DNA from 3 places in the Kitasatospora sp. NPDC093102 genome. Region 1 is predicted to be linked to each of the others. Evidence: riboswitches for the same ligand, from Rfam matches in the RefSeq annotation. Region 1 holds a riboswitch; each other region holds the start of a gene.
The links. A riboswitch is a leader RNA that binds a small molecule or an ion and turns the genes downstream of it on or off. The one in region 1 is predicted to bind thiamine pyrophosphate.
Positions count from the first base shown of each region.

Region 1 (9,716 bases):
TCCCAGAGGGTGATGCCGAGCTCGACCGCCCGCCGGAACACCGGCGCGGCGGCCTCCTCGTCCAGCGCCCACGGGTTGTGCCCGCCGCCGCCCCCGCCGAAGCCCATGCAGCCGAGCGCGATCCGGCTGACCTCCAGGTCGGTGCCGGGCAGTTTCAGGTACTCCATCGTTCTTCCCCTTCCCCGGTTACGCCGGGTACGGCACGGCGGCCCGCGCGTTCTTCAACGCGCCCGCCCACCAGGACAGTTGGTCGAGCAGGACCTTGGCGCAGCCGGGCGCCTGCGGGTCGTTCGGGCGGCCGTCCGCCCAGGCGGTGAAGTAGTTCGGGAAGGCCAGGCCGTCCCGGATGGTCACCGCGTGCAGCTCGGTCAGCACGTTCTCCAGGTGCAGCACGGCGTGCCGGCCGCCGGCCGCGCCGCCGTAGCTGACGAAGGCCACCGGCTTGGCCGTCCACTGGGTGAAGTGCCAGTCGATCGCGGCCTTCAGCGAGGCCGGGTAGCTGTGGTTGTACTCGGGTGTGACGACAACGAAGGCGTCGGCACCCTCCAGGGCCTCGGTCAGCTTCGCCATCCCGGCCGGCCGCGGATAGCCTTCACCTGCGAACTTCGGTGAGGAGGCGGGGAGTTCGAGCGGCAGCTCGACCTCGGCGAGGTCCACCACCTCGACCTCGAAGCCCCCGTGCGCGGCGGCCTGCTCGGCCACCCACGAGGACACCACCGGACCGAACCGGCCCTCCCGGACGCTGCCGAGAATGATCACCAGCTTGTGCGTGTTCGTCTCCATGGCCACCACTCTCCGCCCGCCCCACGGCCGTAACCAGGCCGCGCTCAGGCTGGCCCCCGCAGGGCCACCCTCGGAGTGACGATCAGCCGTACGCTCGTCATATGGGCACACCACTGGGGGACTTCATCCGCGCGAAGCGCGACAGCATCCAGCCGGAGACGCTGGGCCTGCCCGACCACGGCCGCCGCCGCTCGCCCGGGCTGCGCCGCTCCGACCTGGCCGTCCGGGCCGGCATCAGCGTCGAGTACCTGACCCGGCTGGAACAGGGCCGCGACCGCAACCCCTCCACCCCCGTGGTCAACGCACTCGCCGACGCCCTCAGCCTCGACCCCGCCGAGCGCAACCACCTGCGCTACCTCACCAAGATCACCGGTGGCGCGTGCGCCGGCCGCACCCGGCCCGCCCCCGCCCCGCGCGAGCTGCGCCCCACCGTCCGCGAGACGCTGCGCCTGCTCGAACCCGGCGTCGCCGCCGTCACCAACCGCCTCGGCGACGTCCTCGCCCACACCAGCGGCTACGCGGCCGTCCTCGGCGCGGCCGGACTGCTCGACACCCCGGCGCCCAACCTCACCCGCTACGTCTTCACCGACCCGCGCGCCCGCACCCTGTTCGCCGACTGGGACGACATCGCCGACGAACAGGCCTTCGACCTCTGGCTCGGCCCCTCGGTCGAGTCCGCCGAGTGGCTGAGCACCGAACTCGCCCCGCTCGCCGGCCCCGACTTCACCCGCCGGCTCGGCAACCACCTCGTCCCCCGCCGCGGCCCGCTCCGCCTCCACCACCCGTCCGGCCCTGAACTCCGGCTCCACCGCGAGACGCTGGACCTCCCCGACGACTCCCAGCAGCTCCTCGTGCTGCTCCCTGCCGACGACGACACCGCCGCCCACCTCGACCGCCTGCTCGCCCCGGAGCGGCCCCGGCTGCGCGCCATCTCCTGAAGCACTCCGCCCCCCTCAGCCCGCCGCCACGACGCACGACGGGGTCGCCCCGCCGGCCCGCCCCTCGGCGACGTCCGCCGCCGCCCGGACGAAGGCGCGGACCCGGGCGGTGGTGTTGCTCTCCAGCCAGACCGGGCCCCGCTCGATCGGGGGCGCGTCGTGGATCGGCACGTACGCGACGTCCGGGCGCGGGTAGTAGCGGCGGGAGTGCTCGCCGACCGGAAGGACGCCGCGGCCCATCGCGACCAGGCTGAGCATCTCGGAGAAGGTGCCGCCGGACGGGCCCTTGGGCACCGGGCGCCCGGACGGGGTGTGGTCGGGGGTGCGGTCGCGCTTGAACGCCGCCGAGGTGACGGCCGGGTACTGCACCACCGGATGGTCGGCGAGCACCTCGACCGACACCGACCGCTCCGAGGCCAGCAGGTGCCCGGCGGCGACCGCGAGGACCCGCTGCTCGGTCAGCAGCACCGGCCCGCAGGCCATGCCGTCGAACGGGTAGGAGGCGATCAGGACGTCGATCGAGCCGTCCACCAGGCTCGCCCGGGAGTTGGAGAGCTGGACCTCGCGGACGTCCACCCGGCAGTCGGGGTGCCGCTCGCCGAACAGCGCGACCGCCTTGAGCAGCACCGGCGCCGTCCACTCCCCGAGGAACGCCACCCGCAGCTCCCCGGTCACTCCTCGGCTGGCGTCCTCCGCGCGCCGCAACGCCGCCGCCATCGCCTCCACCACCGGCGCCAGGTCGTCCGCCAACTGCCTCCCCACGGCGCTGAGTCGGACCGACCGGCTGGTGCGCTCGAACAGCGGGCCGCCGATCCGACGCTCCAGCTTCTTCACCACCTGGCTGACCCGCCCGGTGGTCAGGTGCAGCCGCTCGGCGGTCCGCCCGAAGTGCAGCTCCTCGGCGAGCGCGAGGAAGACCTCGACCTCCAGCCGCTCCAGCATCCGGCCCCACCCCTCGATCGTTGAATCCGGCTCAACGATCGTACGTCGACCACGCATTGATCCCCCGTCCGGACGGCGGGATCGTTGAACCCGTCACCAGCAGTCGCACCCGAGCGGAGCCGAACACCCATGCGCGTCGTAGCCTTCGACCACCTCGTCCTCAACGTCGCCGACGTCGAACGCTCGCTGGCCTTCTACTCCGGCCTGCTCGGCCTGGAGCCCGTCCGCGTCGACGAGTGGCGCGCCGGCCAGGTGTCCTTCCCGTCCGTCCGTGTCACCCCCGAGACCATCATCGACCTGGTCCACGGGCCCCGGCACGAGTCCAACGTCGACCACATCTGCCTCACCGTCGAGCCCCTCGACTGGCAGGAGGTCATCGACTCCGGCGTCTTCACCGTCCTCGAAGGCCCCGTCCCCCGCTACGGCGCCCGCGGCAACGCGACCTCCGTCTACGTCCTCGACCCGGACGGCAACACGGTCGAGCTCCGCTGGTACCCCCAGGACGCCGACAAGTGAGGGGTGCCGCCCCGAGCCCGCGGCCCGGGCCGGGACGGCACCCCTCGACCACCTGCGCGTGCCGGGTCAGTTCCGGCCGGCGAGGTGCTCGACCAGCCGGTCGAAGCTGGAGTTCAGCCCCGCCTCGGCCTCCGGGCCGCGGAACATCTCCGGCACCCCGGTCTGGTGCAGCACCACCCGGGTGCGGCCGTCACCGAGCTCGGTGAACGTGAGCGTGGACCGCATGCCCGAGCCCTCCTCCACCATCGTGAAGGACTCGCCGGCCCGGATCTCGGCGATCTCGGCCTTCAGCGGGTACCGCTCGCCGGTCGCGTCGACCACCATGGTGCTGTCGTAGCGCCCGCCCTCCTTCGCCTCGATGGTCACGGTCTCCAGCGGCACGTGGGTGCCGACCGGACCCCAGAAGCGGACGAACTGCTCCGGCTCGAAGTACGCCTCGAACGCGGTGGCCGGGGCACCCGGCAGCTCACGGGTGATGGTCAGCTCGCCCAGGTTCTCGGTCATCTCGGTGTCTCCTCCGTGGTCACGTGATCGCTTGCACAGGGGTAGACCGCGGCCGCCCCGAAAACTCATCGCTCCCCGCGAAAATTTTTCGACCGACCTTCCCCACCACCGACGACCGCCCCACCCCGGGCCGGCGGACCGGCCCGGAACGGCACGCCAGTCGGCCGACGGGAGGTGGACCCGGTTGCCGTGCTCCGCGAACTCCGCGGGGGGGGCCGGACGCGGTTACTTCTTCGGTGTCAGGCAGAGCACGAACTTCTCGTTGTCCATCTGCTGAGCGAGTGCATCGAAGCCGTCGCCACAAGCGTTCACGTCGAAGGTGTCCTCGACGACCTTCGACACCGTGTGAGTGGCCTTGCTGTTGTCGCAGCCGACCGTATCGACCGACGGGTGATCGCCGCTTCCGGTGACCTGCACGCAGTCGCCGACCTTGGCACGCACCGGCCCGTTCATCGCGTCCTTGACAGCGACCTTGACGATCGCCACAACGACGATCAGCACGAGCGTGCCGAGCACCGAGAGCATCTTCTTGCGCTTGCTCTTCTTGGGCGCCGGTGCCGTGGCCTGCACGGCCTCGGCGTACGGGAACGGAGTCGCGGCAACCGCCTCGGGCGACGACGGGGCCTGGGGGCTCTGCGGGGTGGTCATGAAATCCTCTGATACGCGTGACGTAGCGGGTAGTGCGGCGCACCCTATCGGCGCCCGCCTTGCGCATTTCCGACAACCACGGCGATATCAACCCGCGCGTGATTCAAGTGAAATGTAAAAAGTAGATAATGAGTTGAGGCATCGACACCACGACCCCCCGGCAAGTCGTCACTGGCTCCGGCTGGCTCCGGACACGGAGGTGGTCGGCCACGGCCAGGAACAGGAAGAAGTTGGGGATCCCGGCGACCGGCCGCCCGAAGCTCTCCCAGCCCTTCGGAAGCCGCCAGGGCCATGACCTCGCCAGGTAGCGGCTCCTGAAGCCGGCAGGACTGAGCGTGTCGCACTGGTGCCTCTTTCATCACGAAGGAAACCGCAGCTCGGGTGAGCCACCGGATGCCAGCGGGAGCCGTCTCCCAGCGCGGCGTAGCGTGAAAGGTGGCCGACCAGGGACCGTCGGCGAAGTGCGCCGGTCGTTCCGCCGGCAGGGCGGGGCCCATGGCAGGAGCGGCGCAATGAGCAAACAGACGGTTGAAGAGTTGACGGGCCGGGTGCACGGTGCGGTGGTCAGTGCCGGCGACGAGGAATATGACGAGGCCCGCAGGGTCTACAACGCCATGATCGACCGGAAGCCCGCCGTGATCGTGCGGTGCGCCAACGCGGGCGATGTCATGGCCGTGGTGGACTTCGCCCGGGAGAACCTGCTCGACCTGGCGGTCCGCGGCGGGTCGCACAGCGCCCCGGGGTACGGGACCTGCGACGACGGCGTGGTGGCCGATCTCGGCGGAATGCGCGGTGTCCGGGTGGACCCGCAACGGCGGACGGCCCGGGTCGAGGGCGGGGCCACCCTGGCGGACCTCAATGCGGCGACCTACCCCTTCGGCCTGGCCGTCACCGGCGGGATCATCTCCACCACCGGGGTCGGCGGGCTCACCCTCGGCGGCGGCTTCGGGTACCTGGCGCGCAGCCTGGGCCTGACCTGCGACAACCTGCTCTCCGCCGACCTGGTGACGGCCGACGGCCGGTTCCTGGTCGTCGACGAACAGAGCCACCCCGACCTGTTCTGGGCGCTGCGCGGCGGGGGCGGCAACTTCGGCGTGGTGACCTCCTTCGAGTACCGGCTCTCCCCGGTCAAGGACGTCTATGCCGGGCTGATCCTCCACGAGCCGGGGCACACCGCCGAGATCATGCGGTTCTACCGCGATGCCATCGTCGACGCCCCCGAGCAGCTGAGCGTCTTTCCCGGCTTCCAGATCGCACCCCCACTGCCGTTCATCCCGGCGGACCGGCACGGTGACACCTTCGCGATCCTGGTCGTCTGCTGGAGCGGCGTGATGGAGGAGGCCGAGCGGGCTGTGCGGCCGTACCGCGAGGTGGCGCCGAAGGTCGCCGAGATGGTCGGCCCGATGCCGTACCCGGCACTGGTCGGCATGTTCGACGCGCTGCTGCCGCCCGGGCTGCACCAGTACTGGAAGGGCGCGTTCGCCACCGAGCTCACCGACGAGGCGATCGCCGCACACGTCGAGTACGGTCCGCGGGTGCCGACGGTCAATTCGGCCTGCCACGTCTATCCGCTCAACGGCGCCGTCCACCGGGTCGCCCCCGATGCCACGGCCTTCTCCTACCGCGACGCCAACTTCGCCACCGTGATCGTCGGCGCCTGGCCCGACCCGGCCGACTCCGAGGCCGGCATCGCATGGGTGCGCGACTACTACGCGGCCCTCGAACCCCACTCCGCTGCCGGCGGCTACGTCAACTTCGTCAGTGCCGACGACCAGCACCGGGTCACCGCCGACTACCGCGACAACTACGCCCGCCTGGTCGCCGTCAAGCAGACCTACGACCCCGGCAACCTCTTCCACGTCAACCACAACATCCGCCCTGAGATCACGAGCGGCGTGGCCGGATGACGACGGCTGCCGAGACGGCGAAGCGCCGACCCAGCGCGTGGAGCACGGGGCCGGCGCTTCCGGCTGTCAGTCGGCCAGCGGGAGGTAGACCTTGTTGCCCTGGGCCTTGAACTCCTCGGACATGGCCTTCATGCCCTCGACGGCCTCCTCGTCGTACTCCGGCGAGGCCGCGCCGCTGCCGAACTTCTCGTTGATGGATTTGCTGATCTTCATCGAGCAGAACTTCGGGCCGCACATCGAGCAGAAGTGCGCGGTCTTGGCGGGCTCGGCGGGGAGGGTCTCGTCGTGGAAGTCGCGGGCGGTCTCCGGGTCGAGGGCCAGGTTGAACTGGTCCTCCCAGCGGAACTCGAAGCGGGCGTCGGAGAGGGCGTCGTCCCAGGCCTGGGCGCCGGGGTGGCCCTTGGCCAGGTCGGCGGCGTGGGCGGCGATCTTGTAGGTGATCACGCCGGTCTTGACGTCGTCGCGGTTGGGCAGGCCCAGGTGCTCCTTGGGGGTCACGTAGCAGAGCATCGCGGTGCCCCACCAGGCGATCATCGCGGCGCCGATGCCCGAGGTGATGTGGTCGTAGCCGGGGGCGACGTCCGTGGTCAGCGGGCCGAGGGTGTAGAACGGCGCCTCGTCGCAGATCTCCTTCTGGAGATCCATGTTCTCCCTGATCCTGTTCATCGGGACGTGGCCCGGGCCCTCGATCATCACCTGGACGTCCCGCTCGCGGGCGATCCGGCCGAGCTCGCCGAGGGTCTTCAGTTCGGCGAACTGCGCCTCGTCGTTGGCGTCCGCGATCGAGCCCGGGCGCAGGCCGTCGCCGAGCGAGAAGGTGACGTCGTAGGAGGCGAGGATGTCGCAGAGCTCCTCGAAGTTGGTGTGGAGGAAGTTCTCCTGGTGGTGGGCCAGGCACCAGGCCGCCATGATCGAGCCGCCGCGCGAGACGATGCCGGTCTTGCGGCGGGCGGTGAGCGGGACGTAGCGCAGCAGCACGCCGGCGTGGACGGTCATGTAGTCGACGCCCTGCTCGCACTGCTCGATGATCGTGTCCCGGTAGACCTCCCAGCTCAGCTCCTCGGCCTTGCCGTCCACCTTCTCCAGGGCCTGGTAGAGCGGCACGGTGCCGATCGGCACCGGGGAGTTGCGCAGGATCCACTCGCGGGTGGTGTGGATGTTGCGGCCGGTGGAGAGGTCCATGACGGTGTCGGCGCCCCAGCGGGTGGCCCAGGTCATCTTCTCCACCTCCTCCTCGATCGAGGAGGTGACGGCCGAGTTGCCGATGTTGGCGTTGATCTTCACCAGGAAGTTGGTGCCGATGACGGCCGGCTCCACCTCCGGGTGGTTCACGTTGACCGGGATGACGGCCCGGCCGCGGGCCACCTCGGCGCGCACGAACTCGGGCGCGAGGCCCTCGCGCAGCGCCACGAACTCCATCTCCGGCGTCACCACGCCCCGCTTGGCGTAGGCGAGTTGGGTGACGGCGGCACCGGCGCGACCGCGCAGCGGGCGACGCGGGCGGCCGGGGAAGACGGCGTCCAGGTTGCGCAGGTTCCCGCCGCGCGGCGAGGTGTGCTTGATCCCGTCGTCCTCGGGACGCGGCTCGCGGCCGTCGTACTCCTCGACGTCGCCGCGCTGGCGGATCCAGGCGTCCCGCAGCGCGGGCAGGCCGCGCCGCACGTCGGGCTCGTAGGACGGGTCGGTGTACGGGCCGGAGGTGTCGTACAGCGGGACGGACCTGCCGTTGGTGAGCTGCACCTCGCGGTACGGAACGCGCAGGTCGGGGCGCGATCCCTCGCGGTAGGCCTTGCGCCAGGCCGGGGTCGGGTAGCCCGTGCGCTCGCTGCTGGGGGCGCCCTGGGCAGACTGCGGCTGTGCTTCGAACGTGGTCATCTGACCTCTACTCCCTACGCCGGCATTACCCGGTCAGGTTCCTGCGGTCGACGCAGCCGTCGGTCCGTCCGTCGACGTCCCGGTCAGCGTCCTCTCAGCCCGGTGCTCCGAGCTCCCGCGTCGCAGGCGGTGTTGCCTGCACACGACGCCCAACACGGTAGCGAGCGGATCGCCGCAGGTCCAGAGCACGCCACGGCCCGCCCGGCCGGCCGACGGCCCGCGGGAAACGCCCGAGGCCCGGCTCCTCCCTCACGGGGGGCCGGGCCTCAGGGCGGCGTTACGGGGTGACCGGTCAGCTCTTGGCGGCCTTCTTCACCAGGACCACCACGGCGGCCGCGATGCCGACCACCACCAGCAGCTTGATCACGATCGAGAGCAGTGCGCCGACGACGCCGAACACGAACGCGACGATGTTCCAGGCCAGCACCAGGACCAGTACCGGGATGACGATGTTGCGCACCCAGGAGGGCAGCGACTTCCAGAGCTCAGCCATGTCGGTTCCTCTTCTCCCCTCGGGTCGGCCGCCGTCCGGTGCCGCATCCCGCTTGCTTTCGGTACTTCGATCGTACGGTGGCGTGAGAGCCGGAACGAGGCCCAACGGCCCGGAGAGAACCCCGAGATCACCCCGATTCCGGCCCCCCGGGTGACCCCCGAGAAGTCGACGCCGTCGCCGGCCCGGCCGGCTCCCGCGTCACGGACCGACCCGCCACCGCCCGCCCGTCGTCCGGGCTCCCGGGGACGGCCGGACGGGCCCGCACGGCTCAGACCGGCCAGCGCTCGCCGCGCCAGGCGGCGTCCCAGAACATCCACTCGTAGCGCGAGGTGGTCACGAAGTGTTCGACCACCTTGCGGCGTTCGGCCGCGGACAGCTCCCCGCCCAGCCGGTCGGTGAGCGCCAGCACCCGGCGGACCACCGACTGGAAGGCCTCGTCGCCGTAGGTGGCGATCCACTTGGCGTACAGCGGGTCGGGCGAGCCCTGGGCGAGCAGCGCCTCGCCGACCCGGGCGTAGATCCAGTAGCAGGGCAGCACCGCGCCGACCGCCTCGGCGAAGGATCCGCCGTAGACGGTGGCCAGCAGGTAGCTGGTGTAGGCCCGGGTGGTGGGCAGCACCGGCTCGGCGGCGGCCTCCTCGGCGCTGCCGCCGAAGGCGGTCAGGAACTCGGCGTGCATGCCCTGCTCGGCGGCCAGCGCGCCGACCGCGTCGTCGGCGAAGGCCCGGACGTCCTCCTCGCCGGGCGCCTTGGCCGCGCAGACGGCGAGCGCGCGGGCGTAGTCGCGCAGGTAGTGCGAGTCCTGGACGACGAAGTGGCGGAAGGCCCCGCGCGGCAGGGTGCCGTCGGTGAGCCCGGCCAGGAAGGGGTGGGCGAGGATCTCGGCGTACACCGGCTCGATGGCCGCCCAGAGTTCTTCGGTCAGCGTCTTGGTGCTCATGACGCCGACCCTATGACGCCGACCCCGACCACCGGGGGGCTCAGTCCTCCGGAGGGGAGAACACCACCAGCACCCGCAGCTCCTCGGTGACGTGGTGGAACCGGTGCGGGGTGCCGGCCGGCACGTACACCACGGTGCCCCGCGCGACCGTCGCGGTCTCGGCGCCGACG
Region 1 is NZ_JBFBFA010000010.1:202,256-211,971, forward strand. Features, by position in the region: gene AB0O11_RS17175 (aldo/keto reductase) at 1-167, opposite strand, end outside; gene AB0O11_RS17180 (NAD(P)H-dependent oxidoreductase) at 187-783, opposite strand; gene AB0O11_RS17185 (helix-turn-helix transcriptional regulator) at 885-1,721, shown strand; gene AB0O11_RS17190 (LysR family transcriptional regulator) at 1,737-2,663, opposite strand; gene AB0O11_RS17195 (VOC family protein) at 2,793-3,179, shown strand; gene AB0O11_RS17200 (SRPBCC domain-containing protein) at 3,246-3,683, opposite strand; gene AB0O11_RS17205 (hypothetical protein) at 3,909-4,331, opposite strand; gene AB0O11_RS17210 (FAD-binding oxidoreductase) at 4,844-6,238, shown strand; gene thiC (phosphomethylpyrimidine synthase ThiC) at 6,305-8,113, opposite strand; TPP riboswitch at 8,108-8,242, opposite strand; gene AB0O11_RS17220 (DUF5326 family protein) at 8,406-8,606, opposite strand; gene tenA (thiaminase II) at 8,875-9,546, opposite strand; gene AB0O11_RS17230 (cupin domain-containing protein) at 9,587-9,716, opposite strand, start outside.

Region 2 (9,716 bases), on a different contig from region 1:
GAGCCGGTCGATCGCCTCGACCTCGATCTGGCGGTCCGCCTCGAACATCTCCTTGACCGTCTGGCCGATCCGGACGTGGAACAGCCGCTGGTAGTTGGGCAGCCCCTCCAGGAACAGGATCCGGTCGGTGAGGGTCTCGGCGTGCTTCATCTCGTCGAAGGACTCGTGCCGGGTGTACTTGGCGAGCTTCGTCCAGCCGAAGTTCTCCTGCATCTTGGCGTGCAGGAAGTACTGGTTGATCGCGGTCAGCTCGGCGGTGAGCTGCTCGTTGAGGAACTCGATGACCTCGGGATCGCCCTGCATGGTGGTGCCTCCTGCACTCGTGCTGCCGTGTGTCGTGCGCTGAGTCCTGTACTGGGTCCTGTGCTGGGTCCTGCGCTGCGCATCCTGGCACCGCTTTGGGAGGAAATTCCAGTAAGTTCACACTCACTAGGACATGTGTCGGAATATCCGATTCATGACGAAACGTGCTGGTGGTCGATCGGCCGCCGGCCCGTACGGGCGGGGGCGCGAATCCGCGGAAAGGGGCGCGCGGCGTGGCCCGCCCGCCGTCTGTCACCATGGATCCATGGGTCAGTCGAAACACGAACCGCTTCCGCCGTCTGACCCGAGGCTCCCCCCGGGACAGCGCGCGCAGCGCGGCTGGCCCGCCCTGCACTACGGGCCGGTGCCCCGCTTCAAGCCGCTGACCTGGGACCTCCAGGTGTTCGGCGCCACCGCCTCGGCGGAGAAGCACAGCTGGGACTTCGAGGCCTTCAACGCCCTGCCGCGCACCACCGTCGTCGCGGACCTGCACTGCGTGACGAAGTTCTCCGTCCTCGGCAACGAGTGGACGGGCGTGTCGGCCGCCGTGGTGCTCGACCTGGTGCCCCCGGCGCCCGGCGTCACCCACGTCATGGTCTGGGCCGAGTACGGCTACAGCGCCAACCTGCGGCTGGCCGACTTCGCCGACCCGCACACCCTGCTCGCCACCCATCGCAACGGCGAGGCGCTCACCGCCGAGCACGGCTTCCCGGTCCGGCTGGTGGTGCCGCGGCTGTACGCCTGGAAGGGCCCCAAGTGGGTGCGCGCGGTGGAGTACATGCGGGCCGACCGGCGCGGCTTCTGGGAGGAGCGCGGCTACCACAACCTCGCCGACCCCTGGCGCGAGCAGCGCTACTCCTACCAGGAGGAGCCCGGCGACGGGCCGCTGCGCTGATCCCGGCCGAAGGGCCGAAAGGCTGGAACGGGCTAGAACAGCGAGAACTTGACCGTCACCACGCTGCGCTGCGGGCGCCGCTCGCCCGCCGCCGGGCTCTGGCCGGACGACGTGACCGCGCCGAACACGTCCCAGCCGGAGGTCTGCATGGTGAAGCCCGCCGCCTGGAGCGCCTTCTGCGCCTCGTCCTTGCTCATCCCGGTGACGTCCGGGACCGGCACCATGCCCTTGCTGACCACCAGCGAGACCGCGGAGTTCTCCTGCAGCAGCTGTCCGGCCGCCGGCAAGCTGCTGATCACCGATCCCTCGGACACGGTGTCGTTGTAGGTCTCGGTCACGGTGCCCCTGGTCAGCTGGGCTCCGGTCAGGGCGGCGGCGGCGTCGGCGGCGCTCCTGCCGGCGAGGTCCGGCACCGCGATCCGCTTGGGGCCCTTGGAGACGGTGACGGTGACGCTGTCGCTCTTGCGGGTGCGCGCGCCCACCCCGGGCTCGGTGGAGATCACCTCTCCGGACGGGACGGACTCGCTGAACACCTCGACGAACCTCCCGTGCAGGCCCCCCTTGTCCAGGACCCGCTGCGCCTCGGCCCGGTCCTTGCCGAGCACGCCCGGCACCGAGCCGTACAGCCCCTCGGAGATCCCGTAGGTGGCGCCGCCGACCGCCAGTACCAGGGCGGTCAGCGCGGCCGTCCAGATCAGCGGCTTGCGGGGGAGACGGCGCAGCAGGCCCGGCCGGCGCAGGTGCACCGGGGTCGGCTCGTCGTACGGGCGCGGCTCGGCGAGCAGCTCGTCCATCAGCTCCGGCGGCATGTCCAGCACGCTGGTGCGCTCCGTCGGCGGGGCGTCGGCGGGCCGTGGCAGCGGCTGGATCACCGAGGTCGGCTCGCTGGTCGGGTAGCGCGGGCTGGGCCGGGTGGAGGCCGGCGGTTCGGCGTCCAGCTCGGCCGGGGTGAGGGTGCGGCGGACCCGCTGGAGGGCGGCGAGCAGCTCGACCGCGTCGTACGGGCGGGCGTCGGCGGACCGGGCACAGGCGCCGGCCACGATCGCGTCCAGCCCGGGGCCGACGGCGGGGGCGACCAGCGAGGGGGCCGGGACGTCCTCGTGCAGGTGCTTGTACATGACCTGGACGGGGTTGTCGCCGGTGTGGGGGCGGCGGCCGGTGAGCATCTCGTACAGCAGGATGCCGGCCGCGTAGACGTCCACCCGCTGGTCGGTGGGGGCGTCGGGGAGGATCTGCTCGGGGGCCAGGTAGGAGACGGTGCCCATGACCGTGCCGCCGGTGGCGGTGGTGGTCGAGGTGGGCGCGCCGTCGGCGGCGCCGAGCACCCGGACCAGGCCGAAGTCGGCGACCTTGACCAGACCGCCCTCGGTGATCAGCACGTTCTCGGGCTTGACGTCGCGGTGGACCAGCCCGGCCCGGTGGGCGGCGCCGAGCGCGGCCAGCACCGGCTCCAGCACGTCCAGCGCGGCCCGGACGGAGAGCGCGCCGCGGTCGCGCAGCAGGTCGCGCAGGGTGCGGCCGGGCACGTACTCCATGGCGAGGAAGACGTGGCCGCGGTCCGCACCCTGGTCGAAGACGTTGACCACGTTGGGGTGGGTGAGCTTGGCGACCGCCTTGGCCTCGCGGATGAAGCGGGCGGTGAAGCCCTCGTCGCCGGCCAGCGCGGGGTGCATCACCTTGAGCGCGACCACCCGGTCCAGACGGGTGTCGGTGCCCTTGTAGACGGTGGACATCCCGCCGGTCGCGATGCGCTGCTCGACCCGGTACCGGTTGTCGAGCAGGGTACCGATCAGGGGGTCGTGCAGTGCCATGTCCACCCGGGCGAGTCTAGTGCCGCCGCGGGTGGCCGGACCCGGAGGACGCCGCCTCGGGCCCGGCTGTGCCCGGCTTGTGACACGCCGCCTGTGCCACGGGGCACAGGCGGCGCGGGGCTCGTGACACGGGCCCACCGGCTCGGTCAGAACGCGGGGCGCTCGCGGGTGTCCAGGTCGGCCCGGCCGGCCATCGCGGAGGAGGCCTCGGCGTGGAAGCGGCGCGGGATGCGGCCGGCCCGGTGCGCGAGCCGGCCCGCCTCGGCGGCGTGCCGCATCGCCTCGGCCATCAGCACCGGGTCCTGAGCCCGGGTCACCGCGGAGGCGAGCATCACCGCGGCGCAGCCCAGCTCCATCGCCAGCGCCACGTCGGAGGCGGTGCCGGCGCCCGCGTCCAGGATCACCGGGACGCCCGCGCCCTCCACGATCAGCTGGAAGTTGTGCGGGTTGCGGATGCCCAGGCCCGAACCGATCGGCGAGCCCAGCGGCATGATGGCCGCGCAGCCGACGTCCTCCAGCTTGCGGGCCAGCACCGGGTCGTCGTTGGTGTAGGGCAGGACGGTGAAGCCGTCGTCGACCAGCGTCTCGGCGGCGTCCAGCAGCTCGATCGGGTCGGGCAGCAGGGTGCGCTCGTCGGCGATCACCTCCAGCTTGACCCAGTCGGTGCCGAGCGCCTCGCGGGCCAGCCGGGCGGTCAGCACGGCCTCGCCGGCGGTGAAGCAGCCGGCCGTGTTGGGCAGCACCCGGATGCCGTTGCGGGTCAGCACGTCCAGGACGGAGCCCTGGGTGGAGGCGTCGACCCGGCGCATGGCCACCGTGGTCAGCTCGGTGCCGGAGGCGAGCAGCGCGCGCTCCAGGACCTCCAGGCTGGGCGCGCCGCCGGTGCCCATGATGAGCCGGGAGGAGAAGGTCGTCCCGGCGATCGTGAGGCTGTCCTTGTCGTCGGAGAGACGGGCATCGGCCATGGCTCAGCCTCCCTGGACGGCGGTGAGGATCTCGACCCGGTCGCCGGTGCTCAGCGGCGTCTCGGACCACGAACTGCGGGGCACCACGGCCTCGTTGAGGGCGGCGGCGACGCCGGTGTTGGCCTTGCTGACGGAGGCCACCACCTCGGCGAGGGTGGTCGTGGCGGGCGCCCGGCGGGGCTCGCCGTTGACGGTCAGGGCGATCTCGTTCAGGGCGGTCTCGGTCATGCGGAGGCCTTCGTGGTGGAGTGGTCGGGGGAGAACCGGGCGGGTGTGAACGGCCTTGCGAGATCCGGGACTTCACCCGTGGCCAGGTACTCGGCGACCAGGTCGGCGGTCACCGGGGTGAGCAGCACGCCGTTGCGGTAGTGGCCGGTGGCGGCGACCAGCCCGGGCAGTGAAGTCGGGCCCAGCAGCGGGGCGTTGTCCGGCGAGCCGGGCCGCAGCCCGGCCGAGGTCTCCGCCAGCGGGAGTTCGGTGATCCCCGGGACCAACTCGTGGGCGTCGCGCAGGAGTTCGTACACCCCGCCGGCGGTGACGGTGGTGTCGTAGCCCTGTTCCTCGGTGGTCGCGCCGACCACCAGCTCGCCGTTCTCGCGCGGCACCAGGTACAGGTGCCGGCCGCGGACGACGGCGCGGACGTTGCGGGAGAGGAACGGCCGGTAGGCGTCCGGGACCCGGAGGCGGAGCACCTGCCCCTTCACCGGGCGGATCGCGGGCAGCGTCCCCTCGGGCAGGCCGGGCAACCGGTGGCTGTGCGGGCCGGCCGCGAGGACGACCTGCTCGGCGGTCACGGTCTCGTGGGTGCTCAGCCGGGCGCCGGTCGCGCGGCCGTTCTCGACCAGCAGCTCGACGGCCTCGGCCCGGTGGAGCAGGACCCCGGCGCGTTCGCAGGCGAAGACCAGGGCGTCGAGCAGCCGGCGGCCGTCCACCTGGTGGTCCTCGGCCACGTGCAGTCCGCCGCGCACGCCGGGGGCGAGCATCGGCTCCAGCTTGCGGGCCTCCCGGCCGGTCAGCCAGGTCGAGTCCAGGCCGAGCCGCTGGTGGAAGGCGTGCAGTTCGCGCAGTTCCTCGCGGTCGTCGGAGTCCAGCGCCACGGCGACGGTGCCGCACCGGCGGTAGCCGGTGTCCAGGCCGCCGCTCGCCTCGGTGAGCTCGGCGGCGAAGGCCGCGTACCGCTCGTTCGAGGCCATGCCGAGACGCAGCAGCGGCTCCTCGCCGTACTGGAGCTCGGTGACCGGGGCGAGCATTCCGGCCGCGACCCGGGCCGCGCCGCCACCGGGGGAGGGGTCGACCACGATCACGTTCCGCAGCCCGCGCTGGGCGGCGCGCCAGGCGACGGCGAGGCCGATGACGCCCCCGCCGATCACCAGCACGTCCGCGCGGGCGCCTGATGGCAAGCGTGACAAAGCTGCTCTTCTCCCTTCGCCGGTATGACCCGGATCAGGTTCGGACGGTCGCAGGCCGTGCCAGCCCGCCTCTCAGCCCGGTACGCCGGGCTCCCGTGTGGTGCCCCCACCTTAACGCCGGGGGTCGGCCCGGCCGAAGGCCCGTACGCAGGGTGGACCAGGGGGGATGGAGACGACCCGCGCCCGTCTCCGCGCTCCGTGTGGCCGGAGGGCCGGTACGACGGGAGGACGGCCCGCAGCTGCCGGCCGGCCGCTGAGTACAGTGACGGGCGTGGCAGAGCTGAGCGGAACGGATCAGGTGGTCGTCGTCGGAGCCGGGCTGGCCGGGGCGCAGGCCGCCCTCAAGCTGCGGCAGGGAGGCTGGCAGGGGCGGATCGCGCTGGTCGGTGAGGAGCCGCACGCGCCGTACGACCGGCCGCCGCTCTCCAAGGACGTGCTGCTCGGCAAGGCCGACTCCACCGCCCTGGACATCGACTACGGGCAGCTCGGCATCGAACTGTTCACCGGCCGCCGGGCCACCGGCCTCACCCCCGGCGTGCTGCACACCGACGGCGGCGACCTCCCGTACGGCTCGCTGGTGATCGCCACCGGCGCCGTCCCGCGCGCCCTGCCCGGCGCCGAGCGGGCGCACCTGCTGCACACCCTGGACGACGCCCTGGCGCTGCGCGCGCTGCTGCGCCCCGGGCTGCGGCTGGTGCTGGTCGGCGCGGGCTGGATCGGTGCCGAGGTGTCCGGCGCGGCCCGCGCGGCGGGCTGCGAGGTGACCGTGGTCGAGGCCGGCCCGGCGCCGCTGCCCGGCGCGCTGCCGACGGAGATCGGTTCGGCGATGGCCGCCTGGTACGCCGAGGCCGGGGTCGACCTGCGCTGCGGGGTCGGTGTGGCCGCCGTCGAGCCCGGCACGGTGCTGCTGGCGGACGGCTCGCACCTGCCCGCCGACGAGGTCGTGGTCGGTATCGGGGCGCGTCCCGCGACCGGCTGGCTGGCCGGCTCCGGGATCGAGCTGGACGCGACCGGTGCCGTCGTGGTGGACGGGCGGCTGCGCACCTCGGCGCCCGGTGTCTACGCGGCCGGCGACTGCGTCAGCTACCCCTCGGCCCGGGCCGGCGCCCGGCTGGCCGTCCAGCACTGGGACCACGCCCTGCAGTCCGGCGAGGCGGTGGCCGCCGCCGTCCTGGGCGCGGACGCGCCGGCCTACGACCCGGTGCCGTACTTCTGGTCCGAGCAGTTCGGGCGGATGGTCCAGTACGCCGGCCGGCACGCCGAGGGCGACGAGCTGCTCTGGCGCGGCGGCCCGCAGGATGCCGACTGGTCGGTGCTCTGGCTGCGCGACGGCGTGCCGAGCGCGCTGCTGACCGTGGACCGGCCGCGCGACCTCGCCCAGGGACGGAAGCTGATCGAGCGCGGCACCGCGCTGGACCCGGCCCGCGCGGCCGACCCTGCGGTGCCGCTGAAGGCGGCCACGGCGTAGGGCCGTGTGCGCGGTGGGCCGTCGAGGTGGCAGTCTGGTGCCGTGAGTGAGATCGATGCCAAGACTGAAGCCCTGGTCCCCGAGTGGCTGTACCTGCCCGACATCTCCGAGCGGTGGGGTGTGCTGGTCACGGAGGTCCGCAACATGGTCAAGAAGGGTGACCTGATCGCGGTCCGCCGCGGCCCCAACAAGTCCTTGCAGGTGCCGGCCGCCTTCATCGACGAGACCGGCCCGGTCAAGCACCTGGTCGGCCTGCTGACCGTGCTGCGGGACAGCGGCTTCTCCGACGACGAGATCATCGGATGGATGTTCACGGAGGACGAGTCGCTGCCCGGCACCCCGGTGCAGGCGCTGTGGGAGAACCGGGCGACCGAGGTCAAGCGCCGCGCCCAGGCCATGGCGCTGTGATGACGGACCTGCGCGCCAGGCTCGCCGACGCCCGGCTGTACCTGTGCACCGACGCCCGCCGCGAGCAGGGTGACCTCGCCGAGTTCCTGGACGCGGCGCTGGCGGGCGGGGTGGACATCGTCCAGCTGCGTGACAAGGGCCTGGAGGCCAGGCAGGAACTGGAGGCCCTGGAGGTCTTCGCCGACGCCTGTCGCCGGCACGGCAAGCTGCTGGCCGTCAACGACCGCGCCGACGTCGCCCACGCGGCCCGGCCGGACGTGCTGCACCTCGGCCAGGACGACCTGCCGGTGCCGGCCGCCCGGGCGATCCTCGGCGAGGACGTGCTGATCGGCCGCTCCTGCCACGCCGAGTCCGAGGTGGACGCGGCGATCGCCGAGCCGGGGGTGGACTACTTCTGCACCGGCCCGGTCTGGCCGACCCCGACCAAGCCGGGCCGCCCGGCCCCGGGCCTCGGCCTGGTCTCGTACGCGGCGAAGCAGGCCACCGACCGGCCGTGGTTCGCGATCGGCGGGATCGACCTCGGCAACCTGGACGAGGTGCTGGCCGCGGGTGCCCGCCGGATCGTCGTGGTGCGGGCCGTCACCGCCGCGGCGGACCCGCGGGCGGCCGCCGCCGAGCTGTCCCGCCGGGTGCGCGCCGCGCTCTGACCGGCCCGGATCCGCGGGCCCGGCTCAAGGCCGTCGCCGTCCGTCAGTACTTGCGGACGGTGGCGGCCTCGGCCAGTGCCAGCAGCACCGCACGGGCCTGCTCGTCGGCGAGCGGCGCCGCCTCCAGCGCGGCCAGCGACTGCCGCATCAGCTCCTCGATCCGGCGCTCCACCAGCTCGGGCGCGCCGCTGCGGGCGACCAGCTCGCGCAGCTCGGCGACCTCCGGGGCCGCCAGGTCCGGGGCGCCGAGCCGCTCGTCCAGGTACCGGGCGTCGGCGGCCGACAGGCCACGCATCGCGTGCGCGACCAGCAGGGTGCGCTTGCCCTCGCGCAGGTCGTCCCCGGCTGGCTTGCCGGTGACGGCCGGGTCCCCGAAGACGCCGAGCAGGTCGTCGCGCAGCTGGAAGGCCTCGCCCAGCGGCAGCCCGAACGCCCCGTACGCCTCGACCAGCTCCGGCCCGGCGCCGGCCAGCAGCGCTCCCACCTGGAGCGGCCGCTCGATGGTGTACTTCGCGGACTTGTAGTGCAGCACGGTCTGCGCCCGCTCCAGCGCGCCCTCGTCCGTCGAGTCGCCGGCCACCGGCTCCAGCACGTCCAGGTACTGGCCGAGCATGACCTCGGTGCGCATCAGGTCGAACACCGGCTTGGCGGCCAGGACGGCGGCCGGCTCCAGGCCGCAGCGCAGGAACAGCTCGTCGCACCAGATCAGCAGCAGGTCGCCGAGCAGCACCGCGGCCGAGGCGCCGTACTGCTCGCGGTCGCCGCGCCAGCCGCTGTCGCGGTGCAGCGCCTCGAAGCGGCGGTGGACCGAGGGCAGACCGCGGCGGGTGTCGCTGCGGTCCATCAGGTCGTCGTGCACCAGGGCGCTCGCCTGGAGCAGCTCCAGGGCGGCGGCCGCGTTGGCGATCGCGTCGCCGCCGGCGCTCCCGGCCGGGCCGCCGGCGCCGCGCCAGCCCCAGTAGCAGAAGGCCGGGCGCAGCCGCTTGCCGCCGTCCAGCAGGAAGTCGCGCAGTGCGTCGGCGGCGGGCACCAGCTGGGGCGAGATCTTGGCGAGCAGCACGGACTGGCCGTCCATGAACGTGGCGAGCGCTGCGTTGACGCGGGTGCGGACGTCCTCCGCGTCAATGGGGTTGGCCGGCCGGGTGCTGGTCGAGGTCACGATGGGGCTCCGCTGGTTCTCTGGGGTGCAGCAAGCGTAGCGGTGCCACGGGGAACGGGCGTGCGACCGGCCGGGCGGGGCGCGGGGAGGCTTCGCGCAACCGGGCCGGGGCGAACCGGAGCGCCATCCATCAGTTGTCTCAATTGGTGGACTTCGACTGTCCGGTCCCTCCGGACGCCCGATAACCTGCCAGCATGGCACTCGGTATCGCTTCCACGAGAACGGATCGCGCACTGACGGTGCGCGAACTCCTGGCGGCCGGCAAGCGCTCCTTCTCCTTCGAGTTCATGCCGCCGCGCAGCGAGGCCGGCGAGCAGAAGCTCTGGGACGCCATCCGCCGGCTCGAACCGCTCGACCCCAACTTCGTCTGCATGACGTACGGTGCCGGCGGCTCCTCGCGCGAGCGCACCGTCAACATGGTCGGCCGGATCGCCACCGAGACCACCCTGACCCCGGTCGCCCACCTCACCGCGGTGGACCACTCGATCGCGGAGCTGCGCAACATCATCGGCCAGTACGCCGACCAGGGCGTGCGGAACGTCCTCGCGGTCCGGGGCGACCCGCCCGGCGACCCGATGGGCGAGTGGGTCAAGCACCCCGAGGGCGTCACCTACGCGTACGAGCTGGTGGAGCTGATCAAGGGCATCGGCG
Region 2 is NZ_JBFBFA010000002.1:337,701-347,416, forward strand. Features, by position in the region: gene bfr (bacterioferritin) at 1-303, opposite strand, end outside; gene AB0O11_RS04880 (sulfite oxidase-like oxidoreductase) at 569-1,198, shown strand; gene pknB (Stk1 family PASTA domain-containing Ser/Thr kinase) at 1,231-3,009, opposite strand; gene AB0O11_RS04890 (thiazole synthase) at 3,156-3,974, opposite strand; gene thiS (sulfur carrier protein ThiS) at 3,978-4,202, opposite strand; gene thiO (glycine oxidase ThiO) at 4,199-5,374, opposite strand; TPP riboswitch at 5,378-5,490, opposite strand; gene AB0O11_RS04905 (FAD-dependent oxidoreductase) at 5,646-6,851, shown strand; gene AB0O11_RS04910 (Rv2175c family DNA-binding protein) at 6,894-7,259, shown strand; gene thiE (thiamine phosphate synthase) at 7,259-7,906, shown strand; gene AB0O11_RS04920 (polyprenyl synthetase family protein) at 7,950-9,065, opposite strand; gene metF (methylenetetrahydrofolate reductase [NAD(P)H]) at 9,260-9,716, shown strand, end outside.
Region 2: another riboswitch for thiamine pyrophosphate. It lies ahead of thiO (glycine oxidase ThiO); the one in region 1 lies ahead of thiC (phosphomethylpyrimidine synthase ThiC).

Region 3 (9,716 bases), on a different contig from region 1:
CGGTTCAGCTTCACCAGCGACAGCACGACGCAGCCGTCCACCGCGTTCGCCGCACCCGACAGCCCGGTCCGGGCGCCCTGCGGCACCACGGGGACGCGCAGCTCGGCCGCGGTCCGCAGCACGTGCTGCACCTGCTCGACCGTCTCCGGGAACACCACCACGGCGGGCTGCCCGGCCGCGCAGAAGCCCGCCATGTCGTGGCGGTACGCGGCGGTCACGTCCGGGTCCACCACCAGGGCCCCGTCCGGGAGGCCCTGTGCCAGTCGGTCCGTCAGATCACTCATCGCCGCCTCCGCTCGCCGCCCGCCCGCCCCCACCTCCGCACTCTGCCCGGACGGCAGGGGCCGGGCAAGTGGGCAGCGGAGCGGTCGGGCAGGCAGTCGCGACGCGAAGCCTCCGGACGTGGGCGGCGGCCCGGGGTGCCGACCGGAAGGGCGACCGCGCGACTCAGGCCCGGCGGAGGGTCGGGGTGGCCAGGGCGGTGAGGCCGGCGGCAGCCGTGGCGAGGGCGCAGAGGACGGTCGGCAGGGCGGCACCCACCGCGTCCGAGAGCAGGCCCAGCAGGGCGTTCGAGAGCACCAGGGCCAGGCTCTGCACGAGCGTCAGCAGGGCCTGGACGCGCGAGAGATGGGTCTGCGGCGCGCCGGTCAGCACCAGCGGGCCGACGTGGCAGGCGAAGAGCCCCGAGCCGAGGCCCGCCACCGTACTGCCGGCCACCGCCGCCACCGGTCCCGCGGCCAGTGCGAGCAGCGCGACCCCCGCCGACGCCGTACAGAGCCCGGCCGCCGTCCCCACCCCGGCCCGGGGAAGCGTGCCCCGCCGGGCGGCCAGGCCGGCCACCGCCAGCACCCCGGCCGCCTGCCCGGCGCTCACCAGTCCCGCCGTTCCGGCCGCCCAGCCGTGCGCCCGGGCGAGCAGCGGACCGAGCAGTGACACCACCGGCAGCAGTGCCCCGGCCGCCACCGCGGTGAGCAGCAGCGCGGCCCGCAGCAGCGGGTCCGCCAGGGCGAACCGGACGCCGGACGCCGCGTCGCGCAGCAGGCCGGCCCGTGGACCGGACGGCCCGTCCGCCCGGGGGCGCACCCGCCGCAGGACCAGCAGCACGACCCCGAAGCTCGCCGCGTCCGCCAGCGCCACGCCGAACAGTCCGCCGCCCGCGACCAGCAGGCCGCCCAGCGGTGCCCCGAGCAGGACGGCGGTCTGCCCGCCGGCCTGCCGCAGGGCGAGTGCCCGGGGCAGCCGGTCGGCGGGTACCAGCCGGCGCGGCATCGATCCGCTCGCCGGGAGGTGGAAGGCGTCGACCGTCCCGATCACGGCGGCCGCCGCGACCAGCAGCCACAGCGGCGTCCCCCGGTCGGCCGTCACCAGCGCCAGCGCGACGGTCGCGGCCAGCATCACCGTGTCCCCGACGACCATCACCCGACGGGCGCCGAACCGGTCCGCGACCGCGCCGCCCAGCAGGACCAGCGCGGTGCGCGGCACCGTGATCGCCGTCAGGACCAGCCCGGCCGCTCCGCCGCCGTGCGCGGAGGCGGCCCAGCCGAGGCCGAAGTACAGCGCGGCGTCGCCCAGCAGTCCGGCCTGGACACCGGCCAGCCAGAGCAGGTACGTCCGGGGCAGCGCAGCCCGCGGCGACGGGCCGGAACCGGTGCCGGCGGTGGAGGCGGTGGTCATGCCGGGCGACGCTAGGGCCCTCGACCTGGTCGAGGGCAAACGCCGCTACCGGCGGACCACCGGTTCCTGGAGCTCGGTGACCCATCCGGCCCGGTCCTCCGGGCACTCCAGGTACAGCTCCCGGGCGTAGCCGGCCGAGCGGTAGCCGTTCTCCTCGATGAAGCGGGCCAGTTCCTGGCCCGTGCCCAGCACCTCGTCCATCGGACCGCGGTGCACGATCGTCGCCGCCTCCTCGATCGGCGGCAGGTCGAGCACCTCGAAGTCGTGCGCGTCCGGCCGCACCGACGGGCCGACCGGGACGGCGACCAGGACCAGCACCGAGCCGTTGCCCTCCGGCGCGTCCTGGTAGCGGGCGACGGACGGGCCGGTCGCCTCGATCCCGGCCCCGGCCAGCCGCCGGCACAGCTCGGCGAACAGCGGCCCGATCACCGGTCCGATGTCCTCCGGCTCGTAACTCTGGGCCACACCGGCCAGTTGGGCCACCCGGACGGACGGCACCTGCTTCACCACGACATCGTGCGTGGACATGGTCCCCTCGCTCTCGATCGTCCGGAGCCTCGCCTCCACCCGGGCCATCCGCAGCTCGTCGGCCGCGATCGCCGCGGCGAGCTGGGCCCGCCGCAACCGCAGCATCCCGCGCAGTTCGGCCGCGTCCACCTGCTCGTCCAGGACGGCGCGCACCTGCTGCAACGTGAAGCCGAGCTCCTTGAGCGCGATCACCCGGTTGAGCCGGGCGAGTTGGGACGCCTCGTAGAAGCGGTACCCGCTGACCGGGTCCACCCGGGCGGGCCGCAGCAGCCCGATCGCGTCGTAGTGGCGCAGCATCCGCACCGACACCCGGCCGTGGCTGGCGAAGTCTCCGATGTTCAACATGATGCGACCACTCCACCCCCTGCCACCGTGTCAGGGTCAATCCGGCCGCCCGCATCCGTTCCCCGGCCGCTCCGCAGCCGGCGCCGCGGCCGCCGGGGAAGCACCGAGGGCGGGTGCCGAGTGGTCTCGGCACCCGCCCTGAGCAGGTGGTTCTCCTACCGGCGGAGAGCGTGGGATTCGAACCCACGGTGACGGGTCACGCCACGACAGTTTTCAAGACTGTTCCCTTAGGCCGCTCGGGCAGCTCTCCAGGCGGAGGTCAGCCTAACGGGTCCGGCGGGGTTCGGCGCACACCTTTCGGCGCGGGCGGGGGTCACTGGTCGCCCTCGCGCTGGCCGAGGGTGACCTTGGTGTTGAAGGTCTGGCCGTTGCGGGTGTACTCGACGTCGACGGTCTCACCGGGCTTGTGCGTCCAGATCCGGCTGACCAGGGCGGGGCCGTTGTCGATCGGGACGCCGCCGAGCTTGGTGATGACGTCGCCCGGCTTGAGGCCGGCCTTGTCGGCCGCACCGCCGGGGGTGACGGCGGGCTGGCCCTGGATGTCCTTGGTCTGGATCTGCGCGCCGTCGCCCTTGTAGTCGTCGTTGCGCAGCACGTCGAGCTTGGCGTAGACCGGCTTGCCGGTCTTGATCAGGGTGTCCGCGACCCACTTGGCCTGGTTGATCGGGATGGCGAAGCCCAGGCCGATGCTGCCGGCCCGGCCGTTGGCGGAAGCGTTGGACTGGATCGCCGAGTTGATGCCGATCACCGCGCCGCCGGAGTCGAGCAGCGGGCCGCCGGAGTTGCCGGGGTTGATCGAGGCGTCGGTCTGGAGGGCGTTCATGTACGAGGCCTGCGAGCCGGTCTCGTCGCCGGAGGCCACCGGGCGGTCCTTGGCGCTGATGATGCCGCTGGTGACGGTGGACTCCAGGCCGTACGGCGCACCGATCGCGATGGTGGCGTCGCCGACGTTGACCTTGTCGGAGTCGGCCAGCGGCAGCGGGGCCAGCTTGCTCTTGGGCGGGTTGTCGATCTTGACCACGGCGACGTCGTAACCCTCGGCGTGGCCCAGCACCGAGGCGCTGTAGGAGGTGCCGTCGGCGAACTTGACGGTCAGTTTGCCGCCGTTGAGGGTCGGCGCCACCACGTGGTTGTTGGTGAGGATGTGGCCCTCGGTGTCGAAGACGAAGCCGGTGCCGGTGCCCGACTCGCCGTTGCCCTGCGCCTTGATGGTGACGACGCTGGGCAGCGCCTTCTGCGCGATGGCGGCGATCGAGCCGGGGGCGGGCTCGTTCTTCTGGGTGTCGCTGGCCTGGACGGTGGTGCTGCGGTGGTCGTTCGGGGAGCTGCTGCTGTCGGCGCGGTTGGCGACGGTCACGCCGAGCGTGCCGCCGGCCACACCGGCGACCAGCGCGACGGCCGCGATCAGGGCGACCAGGCCGCCGCGCTTCTTGCGCACGCCGGGGCCGGCCGGACCGCCGGGGTAGTCCACCGGGTAGCCGAGCGGGCCCGCCGGGCCGCCGGGGTGGCCCGCGCCGCCGGAGGTGGAGTCGTGGGTGGGGCCCCAGCCACCGAGCGGCTGGCCGGCCCCGAAGGGGTGGTGGCCGTGCGCGGCGGGGGCGGCGGGAACAGCCGGAGCGGCGCCGTACCCCTCGTGCGCGCCGGCGGCGGGGACGCCGTGGGTCGGGGTGGCGTACGGGTTGCCGGCCGGCGGCAGGGCCGGGGCGGCCGGGGCCTGCGGGGCGGGCGGCAGGACGGGCGGCGGCGCGTCGATGTAGCCGGTGGCCGGGTCGACGGCAGGCTCCGCGGCGGCGGGCGCCACGGGCGCGGCGGGGGCCTCCGGTGCGGGCACCTTGGTGAAGGCGACGGTCGGCTTGTGCCCGCCCTCGGCCGCAGTGGCGTCGACCGGGCCCTGCGCGGCCTCGACGGTGCCGGTCTCGACGGCAGCGGCCTCCGGCTCGGGCACCCGCCGGAAGGCCATCGTCGGCTGGTGCCCGCCCTGAGCGGGGCCCTCGGAAGCGGACTCGGCCACTCCCTGGCCGGCGGGCTGCTCCCCCTGCGGCCCGGTGGGCCCAACCTCGCGCTCGGTGCTCACGGACGACCTCCATAGCTGGCAGAACCAAGGACCATAGTTTTTCGCACTGTCGATTCGATTGCCGTAAGGACCCCTCTGAAGAACTCATAAGAATCCTTAGCCGGCACCGACGCCGGTACCGACGGCCGAGGCTCCCCTCCCCCGCCGGACGTCCCGCGATGGACCGCGACTCCCTCGGCCTTGGGCGTTCGCCCCCGTGCCGGTTAGCCTGTCGCTCCAAACTGACACGCGGGAGCTTGGACCCACCAGGCTGAGAGTGCGCATGTCGACCGTACGCCACACCAGTGGCGGACGTTCGAGGGGGCGCTGACCGCCGGAACCTGTCCGGGTAATGCCGGCGTAGGGAGTATCGGCCATGCCGCCTGCTTCGCCATCCTCTTCTTCGGGCGCGAACGCCCCCTCTTCGAGTGCGACCGCCGTCCTGGAGCGCCCCGAGGCCCCCCTGGTCCTGGACACCGAGCCGCCGCGCACGCTGCGCTTCCGGGACCACTTCGCGCTCTGGATGAACCTGGGTGTCAGCCTGATCGGCTTCTCCACCGCCGCCACCGTGCTCGGCGCCCCCGGCAGTGAGCTGTCGCTGGCCGCCGCGGTGACCGCGATCGCGATCGGTACGGCGGTCGGCACCGCGATGCTCGGCGTGGCCGCACTGATCGGCGCCCGCACCGGCGCCCCCGCGATGGCGAACCTGCGCGGGCTGTTCGGCACCCGGCTGTCCTACCTGCCGACGGTGCTGAACATCGTGCAGTGCATCGGCTGGGGCGTGTTCGAGCTGCTGACCATCTCGGCGGGCGCGCAGACCGTCGCGCACACCACCGGCTACCGCTGGCTGTTCGTCCTGCTCGCCGGCGCGCTGACCACCGCGCTGACCATCTGGCCGCTGGGCTCGATCGCGGTGCTGCGCCGCTTCGTGGCCGGGGCGGTCGCGGTGGCGATGGTGTACTTCACCGTCCAGCTGGGCCGCCAGGGCGTGCCGGACCCGGGCGCGGGCAACTGGCACGGCTTCCTGGGCGCCACCGACGCGATGATCGCGGTGTCGGTCTCCTTCGTCCCGCTGGCCGCCGACTACACCCGGCACTCGCGCACCCCGCGCTCGGCGTTCTGGGGCAGCTTCTCCGGCTACACGATCGCCCAGGTCTGGTGCTACGTGCTCGGCCTGATGGCACTGCTGCAGTCGGACGGCGACCCGAACCGGATCTTCGACTCCTTCCTCGGGGTCTGGGCGGGCTGGCTGTTCCTGCTGGTGCTGGTGCTGCGCGAGACCGACCAGTCCTTCGCCAACGTGTACTCGACCGCGATGTCGGTGCAGAACCTGCTGCCGAAGGTGGACCGCAGGGTGCTCTCCGGCGCGATCGGCGCGCTGACCACCGTGCTGGCGCTGCAGATCGACGAGTTCACCGACACCTACTACGGCTTCCTCGGCCTGATCGGCTCGGTGTTCGTGCCGCTGCTGGCGGTGCTCGCGGTGGACTACTTCCTCGGCGCCGGCCGGCACGGCTGGAACCTCTCCGCCGACGCACCGTCCCGCTGGCCGATGCTGCTGCCGTGGGCGCTGGGCTTCGCGGTCTACCAGTTCATCGCGCCGACCAAGGTGGCCGGCTGGTGGACGGACTTCTGGACCTCCGCCCAGGAGGCGCTGCACTTCACCCCGCAGGAGTGGACCTCCGCCTCGCTGTTCGCCTTCCTGGTGCCCGCCCTGGCCACCTGGGCGCTCACCCCGCTCGGCCGCCGCGCCGGCCGCCGCTGAGGAAGCCGGGGAAGCGCGGGCGCAGACGGCCCCACGGGTTGAGGCCGTCTTTGTCCGCGCTTCACTTCCGCCGCCTATCGTTGGCCCTGTGACCAGCCCAGACCTGTCCTCGACGACGGCGCGCACCGTGCCCTCCGTCCAGGTGATCGCCCACCGCGGTTCCTCCCACGCCCTGCCCGAGCACACCCTCGCGGCCTACCGGCGCGCGCTCGACGAGGGCGCGGACGCGCTGGAGTGCGACGTCCGGGTCACCGCCGACGGCGCGCTGGTCTGCGTGCACGACCGCCGGATCGGCCGGGTCTCCGACGGCCGCGGCACCGTCTCGGCCATGACCCTCGCCGAGCTGGAGGCGTACGACTTCGGCGCCTGGAAGACCGGCCGTCCCAGCACCGACCCGGAGCTGCGCGGAGTGCTGCGGCTGGAGCGGCTGCTGGAGCTGGTGGTGGAGTGCGGCCGCCCGGTGGACCTGGCGATCGAGACCAAGCACCCGGTGCGCTTCCGGGGCCGGGTGGAGGCCGAGCTGCTGCGGACGCTGGAGCGGTTCGAGATCGGCGCGACCCGGGAGGGCGACCGCCCGTCCGCCCGGATCATGAGCTTCTCCTCGCTCGCGCTGAACCGGGTGGCCGCCGCCGCGCCGGAGTACCGGCAGGTCTTCCTGTTCGAGCGGACCCTGCCGCTGCTCGGCCGCCTGCGCGCCGGCTCGCCGCTGCCGGGCGGGGCGCGGATCGCCGGCCCGGGCATCGAGCTGGTGCGGGCCCGCCCGCAGCTGGTGACCCGGCTGCGCGAGCTGGGTCACGAGGTGCACGTGTGGACGGTGGACGAGCCGGCCGACGTCGAGCTCTGCCTGGAGCTCGGAGTGTCGGCGATCATCACCAACCGGCCCGCGGAGGTGCTGGCGCAGCTCGGACGGTGATCCGCCGACGCACCGAAGGCCATACCGTCCGATCCGATCACGCTGGTCGGCAGTCAAACCTTCCTTGCACGAAATTGCCGGAATTCTTGCATCCGGGCGACAGAGGGTGAGCACGGAATGACCTGATGTCCACCCTCGGTCGCCGCACTCGAAATGGGCTCGCGGGATCGTCCGGTGCTCGTTTCCGACGCATTACCAAGGGGCATCTCTCCCTCGGCATACGCTGAAGGAGGTCCGGGGGTGGCGTTGATGGTGGCGCGTACTGTGCCCACAGGAGTTGGGCCGACCTCATCGACCATGGCAGTGCCGCACGGCCCAGCGAGTGTCGGGGTCGCACGGCGCCGACTGCGTCGAGATCTGGGTGACCGGCAGATACCGGAACCGGTCATCGATGATGCTGTTCTGATCCTTTCCGAGCTGTTGAGCAATGCCTGTCGGTACGCCCGTCCGCTCGGCCCGCTGCCGGCGCTGGGCCGCAGCGCCCGGGCCGAGGTGCTCGGGCAGGTGCTGGTCGGCCTCCCGTCCGGGGCGCACTCCGCGCAGGGCCGGGAGTCCGCCGAGGGCTCGGACGAACCGCACGGCGGGGTGCTGATCCGCTGGCAGATGCACGCCGACGGGGTGCTCACCCTGGAGGTCACGGACGGCGGGGCGGCCACCCGGCCGCTGCCCGCGAGTCCCTCGCTGACCTCCCGCGGCGGCCGCGGCCTGAGCATCGTGGACCAGCTGGCCAGCGACTGGGGCGTGCGCGACGCCCCGGGCGAGGTCACGGTCTGGGCGGCGCTGCCCGCCCGGGCCCGGCACGCCCGGCACACCGGGGGCGATGCCCGTAGCGCGTGAGCCGGGCCCGGGGAATGTGTCGTTAGGCTTCCCGGAACACAGAACCACCGTTCCCGGGAGAGCCGCAGCATGGGCAAGAAGGCCGCCAAGAAGGCGCCGCAGCGCCAGTCCACCACCGCCGTCACGGGCGAGATCCCCGTGGTCGGGGCCCGCGAGGACTGCCCCTGCGGCTCGGGCCGCCGGTACAAGGCGTGTCACGGTCGGGAGGCCTCGCACGCGGTGCAGGAGCTGGTGCACCGCCCGTTCGAGGGCCTGCCGGGCGAGGCCGACTGGGTGGCGCTGCGCGAGCTGGTGCCCGCTGCCACGGTGCCGCTGACGCTGGCCGCCGAGGTGGCCGAGGGCGCGACCGGCGACGTCCCGTCGGTGACCCTGGCCACCGTGCTGCCGCTGGCCTGGCCGGCCCTGCGCCGCCAGGACGGCTCGATCCTGCTCGGTCTGCAGACCCAGTCCTCCTCCGGCGACCTCAGCCGCGACCTCGCGGACGCCCTGGAGCTGGCCCTGGCCACCGAGCCGGGCAGCCCGGTGCCGGCCCGCCGGACCGTCCCGGGCGGGCGCCGCCTGCAGGACCTGCTGGACACCACCGCCGCGTTCACGCCCACCGTGCACACCGGCTTCGAGTTCTGGCTGGAGGACGCCGAGTCCGCCACCGGCGAGGTCGCCGCCTCCCTGGAGCGCGCCAACGCCTCGGCCATCCCGACCGAGAAGCTCGCCGGCGTGGACTCCGCCTACTGGTGCGGCACCCCGGACAAGAACCACCTGCGCTGGGTGATGACCGTGCCCGAGGAGCAGCTGCTGGACGCACTGGCCCGGCTGAACGCGGCCGGCGAGGCCTCGCTCGGCGCGGACACCCGTCTGGTCGGCTCCTTCCGCGCGCACGGCCTGACCGTCCCGGTGTGGGACCTCCCGCTCGCGATGTCCGCCGCCGACTGCGAGAAGCCGGCCGCCGAGTTCGCCGAGCGGCTCGCCGCCGTGCTCGCCGACGCGACCCCGCTGACCGCCGAGGAGCGGCGTGCCCGTGCGAACCTGGTGAACCGTCAGGTCACCTTGAACTAAAGCGCACCGGGATCCGCGTGATACGCGTCACATTGTCACGGTGAACGCGCAATTTCCGGGCGTGGAGGGCGTCTTGGAAATTGGCGCGGGCGCGGATCCTTGTTACTGTCTAAAGAGTCCGGCCGCTGGTGCATCCCCCGTCGCCAGCGGCCGGATCTTTTGTTTTTCCGGAACGCCCCGGCGGACGGCCCCGATGCCCCGCCCGGCCCCGGTGATCCTCAGTAGGCCGAACGTCCGCTGTCCAGCCGGACCGTCGCCTCCACCAACTCCCCCAGCAGCGGCCCGACCTGCGGCAGCCAGACCCCGCCGCCGACACCCCGTCGCGGCGCGAGCACCCAGCGCACCCTCCCCCGGCCTCCGGCCGGGGGGACCCCCACGGCCGCGCCGCCGGGCGGCAGCGGCAGGAAGCCGCCCGGCCCGTGATAGCGCAACGATCCCGGCACCCAGGGGAGTTGGGCGAGCATCTCACCGAGCACGTCCAGCGAGTACGGTGCCACCAGCAGCGCGTAGCGGCCCGGCATCGCCAGCACCGGTCCGAGCGGCAGCCG
Region 3 is NZ_JBFBFA010000001.1:24,935-34,650, reverse strand. Features, by position in the region: gene AB0O11_RS00155 (FAD-linked oxidase C-terminal domain-containing protein) at 1-284, opposite strand, end outside; gene AB0O11_RS00150 (MFS transporter) at 448-1,674, opposite strand; gene AB0O11_RS00145 (MerR family transcriptional regulator) at 1,720-2,547, opposite strand; tRNA gene AB0O11_RS00140 (tRNA-Ser) at 2,710-2,797, opposite strand; gene AB0O11_RS00135 (trypsin-like peptidase domain-containing protein) at 2,861-4,621, opposite strand; TPP riboswitch at 4,840-4,984, shown strand; gene AB0O11_RS00130 (cytosine permease) at 4,977-6,365, shown strand; gene AB0O11_RS00125 (glycerophosphodiester phosphodiesterase family protein) at 6,454-7,278, shown strand; gene AB0O11_RS00120 (ATP-binding protein) at 7,519-8,115, shown strand; gene AB0O11_RS00115 (DUF5926 family protein) at 8,185-9,168, shown strand; gene AB0O11_RS00110 (bifunctional DNA primase/polymerase) at 9,387-9,716, opposite strand, start outside.
Region 3: another riboswitch for thiamine pyrophosphate. It lies ahead of AB0O11_RS00130 (cytosine permease); the one in region 1 lies ahead of thiC (phosphomethylpyrimidine synthase ThiC).